One region of the Streptomyces sp. LZ34 genome, then DNA from elsewhere that is predicted to be linked to it. Evidence: riboswitches for the same ligand, from Rfam matches in the RefSeq annotation. Region 1 holds a riboswitch; the other holds the start of a gene.

Region 1 (4,667 bases):
GCGTCATGCTCCGCGCCCGAGTCCGATGGCGCCGAGCACAGCAGGTAGCCCAGCCACTGCCGGGCAACCGAACCGCCACCTGACGGCTGCGGGTGGACGACCGCCTGGACGAGCGAGAACGACGAATGGAGCACGGCCTGAGCGGTCACCGCGACGGAGACGACGAGGAGCGGTCCGCGTTCCTGGTCGGCCAGCCACCAGGCCGCACCGCCGGTCGCCACCGCGCCCGCTGTCATGGCCCACCAGGGCACCGCGGTACCCGACATCATGATGTGCCCCAGGGAGGCGAGCAGCACACAGACGGCCGCGAACACCGCGGCCCGTGCCGTGCGAGAACACCACCCTGCAGTCATGGCTGCCTCATCCTTGCATCCGCACTTCCCTGATCACCGGTGGGTACGGATTTCGGTCCCGCCTCCCACTCAATCCGCAGCCCGTGATCCAGGCGGTGCGGGCCGGGCGCGTCTGGGTGCTGGACGGGCCGTCCTACTTCGACCGCCCCGGCCCGCGCGTGGTTCGTGGGGCGGAGGTGCTGGCCCACGTTCTGCACGGCGTGCGTACCGGGGCCGCGGTGACGACGGACGAAGCACGCCCGTTCCCGGGCGTGCCCGGCCGGTGAGCACGACGGGGCGAGGTCGGAGCCCTGGCCTCCTCACCATCACCGCGCCCGGCGGCCGGACGTCGGCAGGGACATGGTGCGCCGGCGTGGCGGGGTGAAGGCGTACAGGTCGAGGATGGCGGGCCGGGGAGCGATACCGGGGCCGCCCGCCCGCACCCAGGCGGCGATGTCCTCGGTCGCGTCGAGGTCGTTGACCAGGCCGAGCCAGACCGGCCGGGCACCGGCGGCGCGTCCGGCGGCGGAGGGCTGCACGACGATCACATTGGCCTGGTCGCATACGTCCAGGCAGGTGGAGACGCGTACGGGCGCGTCCTGGCCGAGGCGCGCTGTCTGCGCCGCGTGATCGACGCCGGCCACTTTGGGGCTGCCGCAGCAGCAGTCCCGGCACACGACGACCCGGCACGGTGCCGGGTCCGTCGGCCTGTCCACCGCTCCCTCGGTCACCGGTTCCTCGGCCGTCCGGTCGGCTGGCCTCATGGGCATGGCGAAACCGTCCTCTTCTCCGGGGAGATCCGCCCCGGCTCCGTCGAGGGGCGACCGCGTGAGTCTCCTGGCTCTCGGGTCGATGCTCGTCCCGGCCTTCCCGCCCGCTGCCGGGCAGTGGCCTGTTCGGGATCGCTCGCCGATCACAGTGGCGGGACCGCGCCGGATTCACACCGGCTTCCTCGTTCCGCCGTCGCCTTGTCGCCGGGCATCATCGCATCCAGGGCGACGTGTCGTCATCTGCCGGCCGCGAACCATTCGGGGGTGTGGAGGCGAAGCAGCGGCCGGTGCCGTCCTGCGCCGACTTGAAAGCGGAAGGGCTCCTGCGAGTCACGTCCTTGCAGGAGCCCTTCGTTGTGCCGCCTGCCGGTGAAGGTTGAGAAGACGATCACTAGCAGGACATCCTCACGCGCTACGACGTCACGGCGCGAGCAGCAGGCCGTCTCCGCGCTCCTTGGCGGCGGCGTAACGCCTGGCCACGTCCTGCCAGTTGACGACGGCCCACATGGCCTCGATGAAGTCGACCTTCTGGTTGCGATACTGCAGGTAGAACGCGTGCTCCCAGGCGTCGAAGACCAGGATCGGGGTCGAGCCCTGGCCGACATTGCCCTGGTGGTCGTAGACCTGCTCGACGATCAGCCGCCCGCTGAGGGGCTCGTAGGCCAGCACACCCCAGCCCGACCCCTGGGTCGTGGCCGACGCTTTCGACAGCTGCGCCTTGAAGTTCGCGAACGAGCCGAAGGATTCGGCGATCGCGTCCGCCAGCTCGCCCACGCCGTCCTTCTCCAGCGGCTCACCACCGCCGTCACCGGTCATGTTGTGCCAGTAGATCGAGTGCAGGATGTGCCCGGAGAGGTGGAAGGCCAGGTTCTTCTCCAGCCCGTTGATCGAACCCCACGTCCCCTTCTCCCGCACCTCCGCGAGCTGCTCCAGCGTGTCGTTGGCGCCCTTCACGTACGCCGCGTGGTGCTTGTCGTGGTGCAGCTCAATGATCTCGGGGCTGATGATCGGGGCGAGCGCCGCGTAGTCGTACGGAAGCTCCGGGAGCGTGTAAACCGCCATGTCCAACGTCCTCCGACGTTATTGCGAATTATGTGCAGCTGCACGCTAGCAGCAAGAGCGTGCCTTGCCGATCAGGCATTGGACCTAGGACCTGTGCCGCGTCGTGACCTGGACGCCACGTTCCCGGACACACAGCACCCCTTCCTTATTTCCCACGACTTGCAATAACCATGACCGTGCAGCAAGGGGTGAACGTGGGCTCTCCAATCGTGCTCGTCATCGAGTCATCGTGTGACGAGACCGGTGCGGGCCTGGTCCGGGACGGCCGGCTGCTGGCCACGCGGTCGCGTCGTCGAACTGCGCGTGCCGCCGCTCAAGCTGTGCACGGACAACGGCGCGATGATCGCCGCCGTCGGCGACCTCCTCGTACGTGCCAGAGCCGCACCCGCACCCCTCGACGTGTCGATCGATCCGTCGGCACCCCTGGAGCATGCCGCCCTCCACCCGGTCGCGACCACAGCGAAGGCAGCCTGATGAACACCGACATCCGTGTCTTCTAAGGCGACGAACTGCTCGCCCACACCGACGACTTGTACTCCGTGTACGTTGACGCCTTCTGCGCCCCGCCCTGGCACGAGGACGAGGACGAGGAAAAAGCGGTCGAGTTCGCGGAACGGCTCCCCCAGAACGTCCAACGCCTCGGCTTCACCGCTCCCCCTGTAGTCCCCTCGGAGTCGTAGACCACTCGGAGTCCTGTTGTGCGCACCGCCGAGATCCGCCGCCGCTCGGAAGAGACGGACCGGAACGCCCGGCATCCCGATTTCGGCCGTCTGATACGCGACGAGGCCGCCGACACGGTGATCTGCCATGTGTGCGGCCTGGCCTTTCGCTCACTGGGGGCCCATGTACGCGCGCGCGGAATGACCGCGGCCGAGTACCGGCAGGAGTTCGGCCTGCTACGCACCCGGGCACTGAACGCGCGCTCCCTCTCCCAGAAGCAGTCCCGTACCCGCCTCGCCGGCTACCGGGCCTCGAAGAAGACTCAGGCACACTTCGCGGCGGGCCAGGCGATGGCCCGCTCCGGTGAGCTGAACCGCGGACGCTGGGACACCACCCGCGAACAGGCGGACCCGGAAGAACTGCGGCGGGTACGGCGGAAAAGCCTGAGCGCCGGCCGCCGTACACAGACCAAAGCCGCCGACGACCGCATGACGGCCGCGCTGCGCGCCGGGGGATTCGCGAACCTGGAGCAGGCGCTGCGGACCGTATACGTAGACCGGCAGAACAACATCGAGGACACGGCGCGCATCCTCGTCATCGGCAAAAGCAAGGTGCGGGGCCTGCTGATCGAGCACGGCATTCGGATTCGCCCGGTTGGGCAGAACTCCGCCGCCGGGCGGCTCTCGCGCATCCAGCTCAACGACCGGGCCGCCGCCGAGCGCGTCGGCGCCCAGAACATCCCGACGTGGCTGCGCGAGCGGGCTGCCGAGGGCGCCACCCTGCGGGAACTGGCGGCAGCCACCGGCCGCAGTATCCCGTGGGTGGCAGCCCGGATCGGCCCCCGCTGAGCCTCCAAAGCCTTGACGCATCAGCCTTGACGCATCGTGTTCCGGGCCGACGGCCCTGCGCCCGGGTGGTGGCCGCGGCCGGCGGGGCAGGGCAGCCGCCCGGACGCCGTCGCCGAGGTCGGACAGGGTGGCGGCGGCGAGGACGAGCGGGAGGCGGCTGTCGCGGGTGTCGGCGGGCGTCGCCGCGGCGGCTCTTCGCGGCGGGGGTTCAGGGTTTCCCAGTGGACGGTGCGGTCGCACCAGCGGTGCAGGAGTGTGCGGTCGTGGCCTACGGCGAGCAGGCCTGCGCCGGTGGCGTTGCGGTAGTCCTCGACGACCGCGACCAGGGCGGCGGCGGTGGAGGCGTCGAGCATCGCGGTCATCTCGTCGCACACGAGCCGGCGGGGACGCAGCACGAGGGCACGGGCGAGGCAGGCGCGTTGGAGTTGGCCATCGCTGACTTCGTGGGGGCGTCTGCCCAGCAGGTCCGGGGTCAGGCCGACGGCCGCGGCCAGCTCGGCGACCCGTTCGGCCGCTTCCTCGCGTCGGCCGGTGGCGCGCAGCGGTTCGGCGATCAGGTCGGTGAGCCTCAGCCGGGGGTCCGCGGAGAGCCTGGGTTGCTGGAAGACGACGCCGAAGGCGGCGCGCTGCTCGCGCGGGGCGCGGTGGCGCCAGTGCCGCACGGGTTCGCCGTCGAGCAGCAGGGTTCCGGAGTCGGGGCGGTGCAGCAGGGCCGTGACGCGGGCGAGGGTGGATTTGCCGCAGCCGCTGGGGCCGAGGAGGCCGACGGCTTCGCTGGGCGCGACGGTCAGGGAGACGTCTCGCATCACGGGGGTGTTCCGGCTGTATCCGGCGGTGATGGCGCGTAGTTCAAGCACGGATGTCCTCCGGGGCGGGCGAATCCGGCTGGGGCGTCTTCTGGCCGGAGTCCGGGAGGAGGGGGTGGTGGCAGGCCACCCCCTCGGCCGTCGGTGGCAGTGCGGCACAGGCGTCGGTGGCCCGTTCGCAGCGGGCGG
Region 2 (4,667 bases), 7.7 Mb from region 1:
CTCGGGCACCCGCTTCACCGGCAAGCGGAACGGCAAGACCTTCGAGGCCAAGGACCCGGTTCTGGTCCCGCGCGCCAAGAAGGCCAAGAACCGCAAGACCGGCAAGGTCACCGTGACCGCCAGCACCGTCCGGGTCTATGTCGAGGCGCTGCGCAAGGGGAAGCGGTACCAGACCGGGACCGAGGACAATTACCGGATCCAGGGGCTGGAGGGCAAGGACCGGCAGAACTTCTACGGCATCGCGCAGAAGCTGTCCTTCGACAAGAAGGACTTCCAGGGCATCAGGGCCGCCTATGAGTTCGACCCGGTCGCCGAGCGATATGTCCCCGTCGACCCGATGCACGAGGCCCGCTGGTACCCGACCCTGACCACCCTCGAGGACGGCCGGGTGCTCTCGGTCTCCGGCCTGGACGAGATCGGCCAGGTCGTGCCGGGGAAGAACGAGATCTACAACCCCCGGACCAAGAAGTGGAAGTACCTGCCCAAGAAGCGGTTCTTCCCCACGTACCCCGCGCTCTTCCTCACCGACGGCGGCAGGATCTTCTACACCGGCTCCAACGCCGGATACGGCCCCGCCGACGTGGGCCGCACCCCCGGCGTCTGGGATCTGAAGACCAACGTGTTCCGGACCGTGCCCGGCATGAGTGACCCGGACATCCTGGAGACGTCGATGTCCGTGCTGCTGCCCCCGGCCCAGGAGCAGCGGTACATGGTGCTCGGCGGCGGCGGGGTCGGCGAGGACCCCAGGTCCACCGCGAAGACCCGGATCGCCGATCTGCACGAGGACCGGCCGCGCTTCCGCGACGGTCCCGAGCTGTACTCCGAGGCCCGCTACCCCAGCAGCGTCATCCTCCCGGACGACACCCTCCTGACCACCAACGGCTCGGGCGACTACCGCGGCCGCGACGGCAGCAATGTGCTGCGGGCCGAGCTCTACGACCCCAGGAGCAACACCTCGCGCGGTGTGGCCGACCCGCTGGTGGGCCGCAACTACCACTCCGGGGCGCTGCTGCTGCCCGACGGCCGGGTGATGACCTTCGGCTCCGACTCGCTGTTCAGCGACGCCGCCAACACCAAGCCGGGGGAATTCCAGCAGCAGATCGACCTGTACACCCCGCCCTACCTGTTCCGCGACGCGCGGCCCACGCTGACCGACACCGCGCCGCGGACCCTCAAGCACGGGGCGAAGGCCACCTACCGGACCCCGCACGCCCCGACGATCGAGCGGGTGCGGCTGATCCGCCCGAGCTCCTTCACGCATGTGACCAACGTCGAGCAGCGGTCGGTCGCGCTGGACTTCATCACCAGCAGGGACAGCGTCTCCGTCCGGATCCCGAGGGACCCGTCGCTGGTCCCGCCGGGGTGGTACATGCTCACGGTGGTGGACGAGGAGGGGACCCCATCGGAGGCGGTGTGGGTGGAGGTGCCCGCCTCCACTGACACCTCCAAGCACTGACCCCCGCTGTTCGGCGTCGACCCCGGCTGGTCGGCGCCGGCTGGTCGGCGCCGCGGCTATCGGGCGTTACGGGCGAGGTCGAGCGCGTACCGCGGCCACCACTGGCCGGCCTTGGGGCCGCCCTTGCAGGTGCCGTCCGACTCGCCCGGACGCTTGATCCACAGATAGGCGGCGACCGCGCCGTCGCCCGTCCGGACCGTCGGCGTCTCGCCCAGCGCCCGCCCCTTCGGGTTGCACCAGGCCTCGGGGTCCTCCTTGCCCGGCACCGGGCCGTTGCCGTTACGGCTGGTGTCGATCACGAAGGGCTTGCCGCCGACCAGGGCGGAGAGCCTCTTGCCATACGCCTTGTTGTCCTCGGTGGTCTGGTAATTGGCGATGTTGAGCGCGAAGCCGTCGGCCTTCTTCAGCCCCGCGCGCCTGAGCGGCTCGGCCATCCGGCGCGGGTCCTTGATCCAGTGCGGATTCCCGGCATCCAGATAGACCTTGGTGTGGGGCAGCCCCTTGAGCTTGTCCACGGCCCCGGTCAGCAGGTCGTAACGCTCCTCGAGGAACTGCTTGGGCGTGCAGCCGTCCACCACGTGGGGCAGCGCGTCCGGCTCCAGGATGACCGTGGCGGCCCGGTCGCCGATGCCCCTGACCGCCTTGTCCAGCCAGGCGCGGTACGCGTCGCCGTCGGCCGCGCCGCCCTTCGAGTACTGCCCGCAGTCGCGGTGCGGGATGTTGTAGAAGACCAGCAGCGCGTCGCGCTCCTCCTGGGCGGCGGCCTCGGTGAACCCGCGCGCCTGGCCCTCCGGGTCGTCCACTCCCAGCCACTCGGCGACCGGCTGCTCGGCGATCCGCCCTATCAGCTTCGCCTCGTCACCCTCCCCCTTCCTGCGGTACTCGGCGACCTGCCGAGCCGCGCTGCCATCCGGATTCACCCAGTACGGCACGACATTCCTGGGCCGCTGCGCGGGCTTGGCGGCCGCGATCGCCTCCTCCTCGCTGTCGGAGGCCGACGAGTCGAAGCAGCCGGAAAGCGTCACAAGCGACAGCAGCACCCCCACCGCCGCCCCCGCACGGACAGCCCAGCGCCGACGGCCGGCGTAACTCCCGTACATCCACTCCCCCTTGGGTGCACGCTCCGGGGGACACCCCTCAGGCCCCCGGGTAGGACAAGACCGGTCGAATCCATGCTTACACACCACACCGACCCCCGCCTGGTTGTCCACAGCCCTTTGCGCGATTTCGCCCGTACGGCGTGGGGCGGGCCCTGAACCGCGCCGGGGCGCGCACGCCGGGGGCGGGGTGGGGTCGCGGTCCTGGGCCGGTTGACATGTTCTGATCCGCCTGGGATTCTCCAGCGACAAGTCAACAAATCGAGGCGACGGCACACAGGAACCCGGTGCGAATCCGGGACGGTCCCGCCACTGTGACCGGAAGTCAGCGCGCGCGAGCGCGCCGCGCTTTCGGGAGTCAGGAACTGGCCGTCGCTCTCCTTCCTGCTGAGGGGCGTGGAAACCCCACTAGGAGGCAACAGCGGATGTCCCTGCACACTGCACGGCACACCGACCCCGCGGCCGTCTCGGCCGCCACCGTCCGCACCCGCGACTGGCTGATCGCGGGCGGCGCGGTCATCCTCGCTCTCCTCGCGCTGTACGCGGTGTTCATCGACAACGGCTCGCTGATCTCGGCGACCGGCGACTACCTGCACGAGTTCTCGCACGACGGCCGGCACCTCTTCGGTGCCCCCTGCCACTGACCGGGGCCGGCACCCCATGGCAGACGGCCACGACCACGTTCACATACCTTCCCTGCTCCGGCGCGGACTGGCGGCGGGCGGCCTCGCGGGCCTCGCCGCCGGGCTGTTCTCCCTGCTCCTGGCCGAGCCCCTGATGGACCGTGCCATCAGGCTGGAGGAGAAGCGCCAGGAGAGCGAGCACGCACACGCCGCCGCGGCCGCGGCGGTCAAACACCACGAGGAGCTGTTCTCCCGCGACACCCAGCACTTCGGCCTCGTCGTCACCGCCGTGGTCGTCGGGCTGGCGCTCGGCGTCTTCTTCGCGGTCGCGCACGCGCTCGTCCACCGCGGATCCGACGCCTCCGCGCGCCCCTGGCCACGCGCGCTCGCGCTCGCCGCGGCGGGCTTCACCGGGCTCTCGCTGCTGCCCGGCCTGCGCTATCCGGCCAACCCGCCGGGCGTCGGCGACGCGGGCACGGTCGGCGACCGCCAGGCGATGTGGGTCGCCGCGGTGGCGATCGGCGTGCTCGGCATGGTGCTCGCCCGGCAGGTGTACGTCCGGCTGACGGCGGCGGGCCGCGGCCCCGCCGTGAGCCAGACGGCCGTCGCCGGGACCGTCGTCGCGGTGCTCCTCGCCCTGTTCGCCCTCCCCGACAACCCCGACCCGGTGCCCGTCGAAGGCACGCTGCTCTGGGACTTCCGGATGCTCTCGTTCGCCTCGCACGCGGTGATGTGGGCGGTCCTCGGCGCCACGTTCGGCGCGCTCGGGCTGCGCGCCCTGCGCGAGCGCCGCGCGGCGACGGCGGACGAACCGGACCCGGTCCCGTCCGCGGTGTAACTGCCGGCTCCATCGGACCCGGTGGGCGGGGCGGCCACGGCCCGCTCCGCCCACCGGCTCTCTGTCTACGGCACGCTATGGCACTCCGTCAGGGGCTCGCCCCGCCTGCCGAGCCCCCGTCAGATACGCCGACACCACCACGCGCGCCCCGGGCGCCGCGTGCGCCCCATACTCCCCGTACTCCCCGTACTCCCCGTCCCTCGCGACCAGCCGCAGCTCCGCCCGGCCCCGGGCCCGCGCCCCGTACACCCGCCGCGCGTCGAACCGCTCGGCCGTGACCATCTCGACGCCCTCGACCGTGAACTCGGCCACCGTCCCGTCCACCCGGAACACCCGCACCGCGTCCCCGCGCCTGACCCCGCCGAGGCGGCGAACGACACCGGCGTCGACGGGCCCGACCAGCACCGCCGTACCCAAGGCCCCCGGCCGCGCCCCCACGCCGTACCAGCCCGCGCCACCCCGGCCCCCGCCGTGCCGGCCCGCCCCGTACCGACCCACACCGCGCCGGCCCACGCCGTACCGACCCCGGCCCCGGTCGGTGACCCGCGCCGCGATCCCCACCGACTCGACGACGACGCGCCGCGCCCGTACGGACGGCAGCGGCTCCCGGGACGGTGGCAGCGGATGCGCGGGCGGCCGCCCCACGGCCGCCA

Evidence for each region. Region 1 has a riboswitch for cobalamin ahead of ACWY4P_RS01375 ((2Fe-2S) ferredoxin domain-containing protein). Riboswitches for the same ligand answer to the same signal wherever they lie in the genome.
Region 2: linked by a shared signal. The riboswitch ahead of ACWY4P_RS33455 (CbtB domain-containing protein) and the one ahead of ACWY4P_RS01375 ((2Fe-2S) ferredoxin domain-containing protein) in region 1 are both predicted to bind cobalamin.

Annotation. Positions count from the first base shown of each region.
Region 1 covers NZ_CM132680.1:290,043-294,709, forward strand. Annotated here, with positions in the region: partial or broken gene ACWY4P_RS01365 (hypothetical protein) at 1-353, opposite strand, end outside; gene ACWY4P_RS01370 (hypothetical protein) at 437-619, shown strand; gene ACWY4P_RS01375 ((2Fe-2S) ferredoxin domain-containing protein) at 659-1,102, opposite strand; cobalamin riboswitch at 1,163-1,286, opposite strand; gene ACWY4P_RS01380 (superoxide dismutase) at 1,523-2,164, opposite strand; partial or broken gene ACWY4P_RS01385 (tRNA (adenosine(37)-N6)-threonylcarbamoyltransferase complex transferase subunit TsaD) at 2,459-2,638, shown strand; gene ACWY4P_RS01390 (hypothetical protein) at 2,704-2,844, shown strand; gene ACWY4P_RS01395 (MucR family transcriptional regulator) at 2,863-3,672, shown strand; partial or broken gene ACWY4P_RS01400 (ABC transporter ATP-binding protein) at 3,882-4,529, opposite strand; partial or broken gene ACWY4P_RS01405 (ABC transporter ATP-binding protein) at 4,522-4,667, opposite strand, start outside.
Region 2 covers NZ_CM132680.1:7,961,961-7,966,627, reverse strand. Annotated here, with positions in the region: gene glxA (radical copper oxidase GlxA) at 1-1,456, shown strand, start outside; gene ACWY4P_RS33460 (glycoside hydrolase family 6 protein) at 1,513-2,556, opposite strand; cobalamin riboswitch at 2,807-2,941, shown strand; gene ACWY4P_RS33455 (CbtB domain-containing protein) at 2,979-3,197, shown strand; gene ACWY4P_RS33450 (CbtA family protein) at 3,214-4,014, shown strand; gene ACWY4P_RS33445 (sortase domain-containing protein) at 4,090-4,667, opposite strand, start outside.